Regions from separate parts of the Neobacillus sp. SRL179 genome, predicted to be linked through region 1. Evidence: a T-box and tRNA genes for the amino acid it is inferred to sense, from the RefSeq annotation. Region 1 holds a T-box; the other holds one or more tRNA genes.
What was found. A T-box is a leader RNA that pairs with one kind of tRNA and senses whether it is charged. The one in region 1 lies ahead of metG (methionine--tRNA ligase), so its partner is inferred to be a tRNA-Met.

Region 1 (6,431 bases):
TATATAGAAAGAAGTGTCTAGCACTTTATCGGGTTTGTTCTATTAATTCTTTAAGCTTTATTCCTTGTTCTCCCTGAGATAAATTTAAAAATTACCACCACGGCAGCAATTACTAATAGAAGGTGAATAAGTCCACCCGCGATATGGAAGACTAGCCCAAGGATCCAAAATAATAGCAATAAACCAACAATCGTCCAAATCATGATAATCCCTTCTTTCATCAAAAAATATTTTCTTAAGAGTATAATACCCATAAATAACAAAAGTAATTTTACTTTTGCTGACTATTGTCCATTTTGTCATGATTTTTTAAAAAAACTAATGAAATATAAAGGTAGGTACTTTATGGTTACCCAAATTACAACGAAATTTAAAATACATAATTCAGCAAACGAAGTGTTTGAAGCAATAGTCGATCCTGTAAAGATCGGAAACTTTTGGTTTACTTCTAGTTCAACTAGATGGGAAGCAGGCAGAACTGTAACATGTAGGTATGATGAATATGAAGCAAAAGTAGTTATTAAAGTAATAGAAATCCAGGAAAATAAGAAAATTGTGTTTACCTGGGGTGGAGAAAATGGGGAAGGAACAGTTGTAACGATCACTTTAAATGAGTTGGACGATAAGGACAGTATTATAGAAGTAACCGAATCAGGTTTTCAAGAAGATAACCCAAAACTAGTAAACATCCTTATAGGACAAAAAGAAGGTTGGGTGTACATGTTATCTTGTTTAAAGGCTTATTTGGAGCACGGCGTAAGTAATTTGAGAGCATCATTGGTATTTTAGGGTTCGAATGAAGGCAATTTTAGATCAAGAGAACCGTCCCTTTGAACCTCTTTGAATCAAAAAGGAGATTGAAAAATGCAAATAGTCAAAGCAACTATCAGTTTATCGGAGAAAATAGTTCCTTTATTTAATGCTTATCGGATGTTTTACGAACAACCTAGTGATTTGGAGGGGGCAAAAGACTTTATCCAAGCAAGAATTCAAAATGAAGAGTCCACTATTTTTGTAGCCTTGGATGGAGAAAAAGGGGCTGGTTTTGTGCAGTTATATCCAACCTTTTCATCTGTCGGTTTGCAAAAAGCATACATACTTAATGATTTATACGTGGATGCGGCCTATCGAAAAAAAGGCGTTGCCAAAGCATTAATGGAGGAAGTATTTAAGTTTTGTGAAATCAGCCAAGCTAGGTATGTCACTTTGGAAACAGCACCTGACAATCATAAGGCAAAAGCTTTATATGAGTATATGGGCATGCAAGTATCTAACCATTATGAAAATTATATTAAATATTTTTAAAGTGAAAAAGGCGAAGGGAAAAAAACCTTCGCCTTCTTTGATGATGAAACTATTATTTTTCTTTTTTATAAAAAATTGTAAACAAAATCGATTAAAAAGCGTCTAATTTATTTAGGGGGGTCTAACCCTTGAGACTAAAATAAAATCGAGGTGAAAAATGAAAAAGGTAGTAGAATTTCCCTTTAGAATCTTCCTGATGATATCGGGAATCATTTTTGTTTTTGGTATCCCCTCCTTGATAGGAATAAGGAAGACACTCACCTTAAACGTAAATTCGTTTTGGATCTATGTAAAAAACAGCTTTCAAAAATTAACCGAGATCAATGATCAGCAACACCTTTTAATGGTATTTGACCAGCTAAATTGGTTAGAAAGTTATCGATATTCTATGACCATTATATTTATCTCAGTTTTGGTTGTGATTTCGACCGGAATTATTGCATCCATTATGGTCCAAATGGCGCCGAAGAAAATGGGCAGAATTGTAAAGAAAGTCCTCCAATTTTTTGAAGGTGTGCCAGACTTACTAATAATTTTTATGTTTCAGTTTTTCGTCATAACCCTCTATCAAACTACAGGGCTCAAGTTCTTACAGTTATATGGGAATTTTGGGCATAAACCTTATTTTGTGCCCATCGTCACAGTTTCCTTTCTACCAGCGCTGTTTCTAATGCAGTTTCTACTTAAACAGTCGGAAGAGGAGGAGTTAAAGGATTATGTCCAGTTTGGCATAGCAAAAGGGATAAGTCGGTACAAAATATTAATGGTTCATAAGCTCCGTAACTTAATACCGCTATTAATAATTCAACTTAGAACATGCATTTGGATTATTTTATCTAATCTTTATCTTTTAGAGTTCATGTTTAACATCCCTGGATTTACGAAAGTCTTTCAGATCACCATGGGGCGTGGGGAATTCTTGGCACTTGTTATCTGTCTTTTGCTGTTTACATTTCCGCTATTAATCATCGAAGCGTTGAGTTTCTTCACTTATAAGTTCTATGAAGGGAAGGAGGGCAGTAGTTTATGAGAAAGTATAGAAAAACAGTAATTGGCGCTCTCATCCTACTCCTTCTTTTTTTAGCAAGTTACCTATATCCCTTATACGCGCCACTTGATTTTAATAAGGAAATTCTTGTTTCAGATGAAAAAGGGAATATTATTGGGAGAGCGCCGTTTCCACCATCTTCGGAACATCTTTTAGGAACGGATCGTAACGGTCAGGATATGCATCTGTTATTGTTGTATGGTGCAAAATTCACCCTCGTTACAGCCCTTGTGGTATCTTTACTTAGGGTTTTATTCGGTGGAATTATGGGCGTTTTCTTGTCTCTATATACCCCCTTTATGAAAAAATATTTTAAAGACTTTTTCATTATTTTCAGGTATATACCATCCGTTTTTTTAGGAATTGTGTTAATGATGCCATCCATGGGTTTTTTTGATCACCCAAGTAATTCTGTTGTTGCTTATCAGTTGTTAATTTTAGTTATTTTAGGTTTTCCTTCTGTGGCAATCTTTGTATCCGAGATTACCGATGAATTAATGAAAACATCCTTTGTGAAAAGTTCGTCATTGATGGGTGCTAGTAAGTTACATATTATTCGAACACATTTAATGCCCTATTTTCGTTCATACGGCGTCTTATTTACTTTCCAGCAGTTATTAAGCAGCTTGCAGGTTACTATGCATCTCGGTATTTTTGGTTTTTATTTAGGAGGACTAACAAAGGGTGGAGTATTTGGATATGATGAACCGCCAAAGGATGCTTCTTTATCCAATGAATGGGCCGGCTTAATTGGGCAAAATTTAAATGACTTTATCCAAGCACCCTGGACCATATTCGGACCAATTTTGGGATTTCTAGTCGTTATCTTGATTGTAAATGGGATGAAAAAAGAAGTAGAAGAAAATATGTATGGTTTCGTTACGAGTAAAAAGAATCGAAAGAAAAAGGCGGCTAATGAGTCTTCATCCGAGGATGTCGTGAGAAGTGGTTTTGAACTTGTGGGTAAGAATCCAATTCAACATGGGGCAGTATACGTGGTGGAGAAAGGAACGAAGAAAAGGTTACTTGGAAAGAAAAGCTGGACATGGGGATGGGGTGTAGCGGTCATCCTCATAGCTGGGATGTTTGTTGCTCATGAAAAAGTAGAAACAAAGATCGGTAAGGAAACGAAACCTGAGAACCCCAGCAAAGAGGTTGCGACCAATTTGCCAGCGGTAGATGAATCAACACAAGGTGAAAGGAAAAAAACTTATAAGATTGGGGAAGAAATTCCATTAACGTATTCATCCGTAATGGTCACAAAAGTAGAAAAATCAAACGGTGATGCAAAAGAAAAACCAAAAGGTGGAAATGAATTTATTATTGTAACTGTTGAAATTAAGAATACAGGGCCAGAGAATGTACGATACGCTCCGCATTACTTCGAAATAATTAACAAGGAAGGCGAAGCGTTTGAACAGCCCTTGCTTATGATTGATATCCAAACAACCTTAGGGTCTGGGGAGTTAGCGGCAGGAGAAAAGATATCGGGGACACTTGCCTTTGAGCAGCCAATTAATGAGTCCCTAAAGCTGCGGTATACCCCATACATGGAAATGAATCAAACGTTGATAGACTTACAATGACAGTAAGCTTGCTAGACTGAAGAAAATGAAATCCTAAAAACAAAAAACCTAAAAGCACATCAAAAATGATGCGCTTTTTTGCATGCAGAAACTAAATACTGGGATTTTTTGATAATAGTTGGATACTATAAAAAACAGACTAGAAAAAGTTGGTTGAGGTGTAATTGTTATAATGAAAAAACGTCACTTACTATTTAATCTTTCTATCATCATTATTCCATGGTTATCGTTGTTATTTCTAGGAAAACGTAATTTAAAACGCTTTTCGAATGCGGGTGTTTTTATTGTCTTTTTTGAAATTTTAAATCATTTGTATGGACACAAGCGGAAGTGGTGGAAGTTTTACGATAAACGGAAATCCTTTTTAAAGGATGAACTACCATTTAGCATCGGTCCTTATATGCCTATGTCCTTATGGGTACTTAAACTATCATATGGAAACTTTAAGAAATTTGTATTACTAAATGCAATTTTTGATGGACTTTTTGCATTTATTTTTATAGACGTTCTTAAAAGGTTAAAAATCATCCGTCTTAATCGGTTAAATCATTTCCAATTTTTTATATACTTGCACTATAAGGCGTATTTATTATATGGAGTACAATATTTGATTGAGAGAGTAAGAAGGTTTAATTTTTACTATTAGGCGTCTCTGCTATTAGAGATGCTTTATTTGTAAAAAATATTTTCATATTGACTTTACGGGAATTATTGAATAAACTATTTTTAATTATCAAATAAAGGCAATGAAGAGAAAAAGTAAAATGATGTTGTTTTTCCACAGAGAGCTTCAGGTGCTGAAAAGAAGCAAAAACACTTATTTGAACAATGGTCTCTGAGCTTCGTACTGAACATACATTTTAGTATTAGTAGGATACGACGAGTTTTGGCACTCGTTACCAATGTCACAGTATAAGAGTAGTATTTTACTCCGTACTTGCTAAGGCAAATGGTGTGAACCATTTGTGAAATAAGGTGGTATCACGTGGAATTCAAACCTCGTCCTTAACTATTACAGTTGAGGACGAGGTTTTTTTGTTTTTAAAAAATTAAATTCTGGAGGTTTTACCATGAGTATTTTTATTGGTGGTGCTTGGGCATATGCGAATGGTTCCTTGCATCTAGGTCATATTTCGAGTTTACTGCCTGGGGACATTCTAGCTAGATATTACCGTTTAAAGGGTGAAGAAGTTTTATATGTATCAGGAAGTGATTGTAATGGAACACCTATTACCATTAGAGCAAGACAAGAAGGGGTTTCACCTAAAGAAATTGCCGATCGTTATCATCAAGAATTTGCCGAATGTTTTTCAAAACTAGGATTCTCTTACGATACCTATACAAGGACTGATACCCTCCACCATCATAAAATCGTTCAAGAGATCTTTTTGGAATTACTTAAAAAGGGTCTTATATTTAAAAAGGAAATAGAACAAACATTTTGTGAATATGATCAGCAATTTTTACCTGATCGATATGTTGAAGGAATTTGTCCTCACTGTGGTGCAAATGCACGAGGTGATCAATGTGATGCCTGTTCTAGCGTGTTAGAACCACTTGATTTACTTGATAGAAAATGTAAGATCTGCGGAAATTCACCCACAACTAGAACAACAGAGCATTTTTACTTTTCGTTAAGTTCATTACAAGAAAGGTTGGAAAACTATACACAAGAAGCTGAAAACAAACACCTTTGGCGCGATAATGCTATTTCTTTGACCAAAAGATATTTAAGGGAAGGCTTGCAAGATCGCGCAGTTTCAAGGGATTTGCCAATTGGAGTGAGTGTTCCAGTAGCAGGTTATGAAGAGAAAAAAATCTACGTTTGGATAGAAGCAGTTTCTGGATATTACACAGCTAGCAAGCTATGGGCACAGGAAAACAATCAAGATGACTCATCTTTTTGGCATGGAACGACGACGTCCTATTACGTCCACGGGAAGGATAATATCCCGTTCCATTCGATTATTTGGGCAGGGATCTTGGCTGGTTTAGGGAAAGAACCATTACCCACACATATTGTTTCAAATGAGTATTTGACATTGGAAAAGAAGAAATTGTCCACAAGTAAAAATTGGGCCGTATGGGTTCCTGACATCTTGGAAAGATACGAGCCTGATTCGATTCGCTACTTTTTAACCATTAACGCACCAGAAAGTCGGGATGCCGATTTTTCTTGGAAGGAATTTATTTATAGTCATAATAGTGAGTTACTGGGGGCGTATGGAAATTTCGTCAATCGGACGTTGAAATTTATTGAGAAGTCATTGGATGGGTTGATTCCTGATCAAGTCATAACGCCTGCTATTCAAGATAAAGTTCAGCAATTATACGGTGAAGTGGGTAGTTGTATTGAAAATTCTTCCTTCAAGCAAGGACTAGAGAAGGTATTTGAGGTGGTGAGATTCTCGAACAAATATTTTGATGAGCAGCAACCTTGGAAGCAGATTAAGGATGATCAAGAGTCTTGCCTGCAAACTTTAGCAAATTGC
Region 2 (6,431 bases), 1.9 Mb from region 1:
GGGGCTGACGCCTGCCCGGTGCTGGAAGGTTAAGAGGAGGGGTTAGCGCAAGCGAAGCTCTGAATCGAAGCCCCAGTAAACGGCGGCCGTAACTATAACGGTCCTAAGGTAGCGAAATTCCTTGTCGGGTAAGTTCCGACCCGCACGAAAGGCGTAACGATCTGGGCACTGTCTCAACGAGAGACTCGGTGAAATTATAGTACCTGTGAAGATGCAGGTTACCCGCGACAGGACGGAAAGACCCCGTGGAGCTTTACTGTAGCCTGATATTGAATTTTGGTACAGCTTGTACAGGATAGGTAGGAGCCTGAGAAGCCGGAGCGCTAGCTTCGGTGGAGGCGTCGGTGGGATACTACCCTGGCTGTATTGAAATTCTAACCCGCACCCCTTATCGGGGTGGGAGACAGTGTCAGGTGGGCAGTTTGACTGGGGCGGTCGCCTCCTAAAGAGTAACGGAGGCGCCCAAAGGTTCCCTCAGAATGGTTGGAAATCATTCGTAGAGTGTAAAGGCACAAGGGAGCTTGACTGCGAGACCTACAAGTCGAGCAGGGACGAAAGTCGGGCTTAGTGATCCGGTGGTTCCGCATGGAAGGGCCATCGCTCAACGGATAAAAGCTACCCCGGGGATAACAGGCTTATCTCCCCCAAGAGTCCACATCGACGGGGAGGTTTGGCACCTCGATGTCGGCTCATCGCATCCTGGGGCTGTAGTCGGTCCCAAGGGTTGGGCTGTTCGCCCATTAAAGCGGTACGCGAGCTGGGTTCAGAACGTCGTGAGACAGTTCGGTCCCTATCCGTCGTGGGCGCAGGAAATTTGAGAGGAGCTGTCCTTAGTACGAGAGGACCGGGATGGACGCACCGCTGGTGTACCAGTTGTCTTGCCAAAGGCATCGCTGGGTAGCTATGTGCGGACGGGATAAGTGCTGAAAGCATCTAAGCATGAAGCCCCCCTCAAGATGAGATTTCCCATAGCGTCAAGCTAGTAAGAACCCTGAAAGATGATCAGGTTGATAGGTCAGAGGTGGAAGCGTGGCGACATGTGGAGCTGACTGATACTAATCGTTCGAGGACTTAACCATTTATATTAGATGAACTCATGTTTTACAAACTTCTTCTGCATTATCTAGTTTTGAGGGAATGAACCTCTAATTAAATAGTCTGGTAATTAAGGCGAGAAGGTCACACCCGTTCCCATACCGAACACGGAAGTTAAGCTTCTCAGCGCCGATGGTAGTTGGGACACGCGTCCCTGTGAGAGTAGGACGTTGCCAGGCTGTTTATTTTATAAACAACTTTTATACTTTTATTGTCGCGGGGTGGAGCAGTCTGGTAGCTCGTCGGGCTCATAACCCGAAGGTCGCAGGTTCAAATCCTGCCCCCGCAATTTGGTCTGGTAGTTCAGTTGGTTAGAATGCCTGCCTGTCACGCAGGAGGTCGCGGGTTCGAGTCCCGTCCAGACCGCCATTTATAGTTTTTTAAAACTAGTCGAAACAGAGTTTCGTCTTTTTTTTTGCCTTTAAAAGTTGGCTTGCTTTTTGAAGTATGCAAAACTCGAATATAAACCAGATTGTTATCTGCGCTGATTGAAAGAGGTTATCCGCCGATTGGTGGGGATTATCCGCCGATTGGGAGTTATTCGCTGATTGAGAGAGGTTATCCGCCGATTGGAGGAGGTTATCCACCGATTGGTGGGGATTATCCACCGATTGGGGAGTTATTCGCTGATTGGGAGAGGCTATCCGCCGATTGGGAGAGGTTATCCACCGATTGGAGGAGATTATCCGCCGATTGGGGAGTTATTCGCTGATTGAGAGAGGTTATCCGCCGATTGGGAGAGGCTATCCACCGATTGGTGGAGGTTATCCGCCGATTGAAGTGCGAACTCCACTTTTTTCCTTGATTGACGCACGTTTCACGGCTACTATATGAGCCTTTTTTTGCTCAATTATAAGAAATCATGTAAACTACATAGGGTATAGGCATCCTTAGGAAAGATCCTAAGGTTTTTTTTTGGCCAAAATAAGGTAAAATGAAGATAGATTGTTATGTGAAAGTAAAAGGTGATGGCATGGAACAATTTGAACTGAATACGACGAATTCTGAAGAGACGACCGAGTTTGCCATTAAGTTGGCCGGCTATTTACAACCTGGTGATGTCATTGCCCTTGAGGGTGATCTAGGCGCTGGTAAAACAACTTTTACAAAAGGGTTAGCTAAGGGTCTTGAAATAAAGAAAACAGTTAACAGTCCGACATTTACCATTATTAAAGAATATAGAGGCAGGCTGCCCTTGTACCATATGGATGTATATCGGGTAACCGATGCTTGTGAAGACCTTGGTTTTCATGAATACTTTGAAGGGGATGGTGTTACAGTAGTGGAATGGGCTCATTTAATTGATGAGCAGCTGCCAGCAGAATTGTTAACCATTAACCTCTATCATGAAGGTCCTGATCAGCGGAAAATCGTTGTAGTACCAAAAGGAAAACGATATGAGCAATTATGTAAGGAGATTTTTGAATGACAATATTAGCGATTGATACTTCTAACTATACCTTAGGGGTAGCGCTTTTAGAAGAGAATCAGGTCCTTGGGGAATATATGACAAATTTAAAAAAGAATCACTCTGTTCGCATTATGCCGGCTATTGAGACCTTAATGAAGGATTGTGGAAGGGTGCCTGCAGATTTAACGAAGATTGTGGTGGCAAAGGGACCTGGTTCCTATACAGGAGTTAGAATTGGGGTAACCATTGCCAAGACATTAGCATGGACGTTAAATATTCCGTTAGTTGGTATTTCAAGCCTGGAAATTTTGGCGGCGGGAGTGGGACGATACTTTGAGGGTTTTGTGTCACCGTTATTTGATGCAAGAAGAGGACAAGTTTATACGGCCCTCTATCAGTATCAACACGGAGAACTTCAAGCGGCAGTACCGGATCAATTGGTTATGCTAGCCGATTGGGCAGCAAAGTTAAATGAACTAGACAAACCTGTTTTGTTTATTGGAAATGACTTGCCCATCCACAAAGCTGCTATTGAAGAAGTGTTAGGCGAAAAAGCGATTTTTGCGAGCATAACAGAACATAATCCACGCCCAGCAGAGCTTGCCTTGCTTGGGATGAACCAACCTGGGGAAGACATACATTCCTTTGTTCCCAATTATATTCGTTTGGCGGAAGCTGAAGCGAAGTGGTTAGAGGCAAAAGGGAAAATTTTAAAATGATAAGGATAGAGATAAATGGTAGATTCTTTTGTTTTTCGTTATATGAGGGAAGAGGATATAGACCAAGTGTTAGAAGTGGAGCATGCCTCCTTTACATTACCATGGAGTCGGGAAGCATTTTATAACGAACTACACAATAACAAATTTGCCGTCTATATTGTCATTGAAGATCATCAGAAAGTTGTCGGCTATTGTGGGGCTTGGATTGTAGTGGACGAAGCACATGTTACCAATGTTGCCATACTGCCAGAATATAGAGGGAAAAAACTTGGCGAGGCATTGATGAATAAATTAATGTCTGTTGCCCGTGAGATGGGGACAAAAAGTATGACACTGGAAGTACGTGTCACAAATCATGTCGCGCAATCATTATACCGAAAGTTTGGTTTTCAAAATGGCGGCATTCGTAAAAATTATTATTCCGATAATCAAGAAGATGCACTAATAATGTGGGTGAACTTATGAAGAAAGATTTGTATATACTTGGAATTGAAACAAGCTGTGATGAAACAGCAGTCGCTATTATAAAAAATGGCCGAGAAATTGTCGCGAATGTAGTCGCGTCACAAATTGAAAGTCATAAAAGATTTGGCGGCGTGGTACCGGAAATTGCATCCCGCCACCATGTTGAGCAAATTACGATTGTGTTAGAGGAGGCCTTGCAGCAAGCAGAGCTGACTTTTTCAGAGATTGATGCCATTGCTGTTACAGAAGGTCCAGGATTAGTAGGAGCCCTGTTAATTGGCGTAAATGCTGCCAAAGCACTTGCCTTTGCTCATAACAAACCACTCGTGCCTGTTCATCACATTGCCGGTCATATTTACGCAAATCGGCTGGTGACAGAATTTACATTCCCGCTCTTAGCGCTTGTTGTATCAGGAGGGCATACAGAGCTTGTCTATATGAAGGAACATGGCCATTTTGAGGTCATTGGTGAAACCAGGGATGACGCCGCAGGGGAGGCATACGATAAGGTAGCAAGAACGTTACATATGCCATATCCTGGCGGTCCGCATATTGATCGTTTGGCACATGAAGGAAACCCGACGATCCATTTGCCAAGGGCATGGCTGGAAGAGGGCTCCTATGATTTTAGTTTTAGCGGATTGAAATCAGCTGTCATTAATACTGTTCATAACGCGGAACAACGGGGTGAAGTAATTGCTCCAGAAGATTTAGCTGCAAGCTTTCAAGCAAGTGTCGTAGAAGTGCTGGTGAAGAAGACGGAGAAAGCTGTAGCACAATATGGCGTCAAGCAAGTGTTAGTTGCAGGCGGTGTTGCTGCCAATAAAGGGCTAAGAAGTGCTCTCGAGCTGGCCTTTTCCAACAAGCCGGATATTCAATTAGTGATTCCGCCTATATCGTTATGTACGGATAATGCTGCGATGATTGCTGCTGCTGGAAGTGTTATGTTTGAAAAAGGAGTTAGGGCTGAAATGAGTCTTAACGCCAATCCAGGACTCGATATTGAACTCTACAATGAATAAGGATTTCCCAAAAGAGTCTGGTCTCTCCTGAATTGATATTCGGAGAGTCAGGCACTTTGTTACGGGGAAATCCTCTTTTTGTGGATAATTTTATCGTAAAAATGAAGTTAAAAACCATTGTCATGTGGATAAGTCTGTGGATTATGTTGATAATGTGGATAAATATCGTGTTTATTGTGGATAAAGTGGATAAGTTTAAAATATCTTGTTATATACACTTTTATGATGTGAATAAAGTTGTGGAAAAACACAAAAATCATGTGGATATCCTAAAAATTTGTCGAATTTCTCTGAGATAATGGTGAATTTAGAAAGAAATTTGTCGAATAAACTTTGAGAATTGCTGAAACTAAGGGAAAATTGATGAAAAAAAACCGGGTAACCACCCGGTTTTCATCTTTAATCCGCAAGCTCAGCTTACTGTTCCATCAGTTGATCGAGCTCAGCTTTAGCCTTTTCGTTTTTTAAGTTAATCTCTAGTACTTTTTCGTGATCTTGAAAAATTTCCGGTTCACAGAGCTGTTCTTCATACTCTTGGATTTGTTTTTCAAGCTCTTCTATGTGTAATTCGATTTCTTCTAACTTTCGCTTTCGCTGACGTTCTATCTTTTTACTTTCCTTATCTAATTGATAACTATTTTTCTCCAAGGCAGCTTTATCGGCACTATTTTTAACTGACTCGGCTAAGGCAAGGGCGGCAAGCTCTTCCTGTTCGAGCTTTTTTTCTACATAATAATCATAATCGCCAAGGTACTCAATGCTGCCGTGTTTGCTTAATTCCAATACCTTTGTCGCAATCCGGTTAATAAAATACCTGTCATGGGAAACAAACAAAATCGTCCCAGGGTAATCGATCAGCGCATTTTCTAAGACTTCTTTGCTATCAAGGTCAAGGTGGTTGGTAGGCTCGTCCAAAATTAATAGGTTTGCTTTTTCTAACATAAGTTTAGCCAGCGCCAGCCTCGCCTTTTCACCGCCGCTTAAGGTTGAAACGATTTTTAATACATCATCACCGGAAAATAAGAAATTACCTAATACGGTTCTTATTTCTTTTTCACTTTTTAAAGGAAAGTCATCCCAAAGCTCATTCAGTACCCGTTTATTGGAGGTTAATTCAGCTTGCTGCTGGTCATAATAGCCAATCAAAAGATTTGATCCGTATTGAATCGTTCCAGCAAGGGCAGGCAGCTTCTTGATGATGGTTTTCAGAAGTGTTGATTTGCCAATCCCATTCGGTCCCACAAGGGCAATACTTTCTCCTTTATAGGCACGAAACGAAATGGCCTCCGACACTTGTTCACCATCATAACCAACCGCTAACGAATTGACAATTAATACATCATTGCCGCTTTGTTTTTCAATTTCAAAGGAAAAGTTAGCTGATTTTTCATCACCAAGCGGCCGGTCGATGATCTCCATTTTTTCGAGTTTTTTACGGCGGCTTTGCGCCCGTTTCGTAGTCGAGGCCCTGGCTAAATTCCGTTGAATAAAGTCTTGCAGATTAGCGACTTCTTGCTGTTGTTTTTCATAGACTTTCAGATCGCGCTCATAATTGGCGGCCTTTTGTTCCAGGTATGAACTATAGTTGCCTGTAAACCGCCCAATTTGCTTGCGTGAGACCTCATATACCTGTGTGACGACTTTATCCAGAAAGTATCGGTCATGGGAAACGATCAAAATTGCCCCATCATACCCCTGCAAATATTGCTCAAGCCAGGA

Region 2: it has a tRNA-Met gene. The T-box ahead of metG (methionine--tRNA ligase) is inferred to sense a tRNA for this amino acid. The anticodon was not compared.

Annotation. Positions count from the first base shown of each region.
Region 1 covers NZ_OZ481792.1:2,173,089-2,179,519, forward strand. Annotated here, with positions in the region: gene AC4E8C_RS10765 (lmo0937 family membrane protein) at 51-203, opposite strand; gene AC4E8C_RS10770 (SRPBCC family protein) at 346-789, shown strand; gene AC4E8C_RS10775 (GNAT family N-acetyltransferase) at 865-1,305, shown strand; gene AC4E8C_RS10780 (ABC transporter permease subunit) at 1,463-2,335, shown strand; gene AC4E8C_RS10785 (DUF4352 domain-containing protein) at 2,332-3,939, shown strand; gene AC4E8C_RS10790 (hypothetical protein) at 4,109-4,585, shown strand; T-box leader at 4,677-4,949, shown strand; gene metG (methionine--tRNA ligase) at 5,010-6,431, shown strand, end outside.
Region 2 covers NZ_OZ481792.1:274,260-280,690, forward strand. Annotated here, with positions in the region: rRNA gene AC4E8C_RS01500 (23S ribosomal RNA) at 1-1,079, shown strand, start outside; rRNA gene rrf (5S ribosomal RNA) at 1,158-1,274, shown strand; tRNA gene AC4E8C_RS01510 (tRNA-Met) at 1,311-1,384, shown strand; tRNA gene AC4E8C_RS01515 (tRNA-Asp) at 1,388-1,464, shown strand; gene AC4E8C_RS01520 (hypothetical protein) at 1,644-1,811, shown strand; gene tsaE (tRNA (adenosine(37)-N6)-threonylcarbamoyltransferase complex ATPase subunit type 1 TsaE) at 2,069-2,524, shown strand; gene tsaB (tRNA (adenosine(37)-N6)-threonylcarbamoyltransferase complex dimerization subunit type 1 TsaB) at 2,521-3,225, shown strand; gene rimI (ribosomal protein S18-alanine N-acetyltransferase) at 3,241-3,690, shown strand; gene tsaD (tRNA (adenosine(37)-N6)-threonylcarbamoyltransferase complex transferase subunit TsaD) at 3,687-4,712, shown strand; gene AC4E8C_RS01545 (ABC-F family ATP-binding cassette domain-containing protein) at 5,130-6,431, opposite strand, start outside.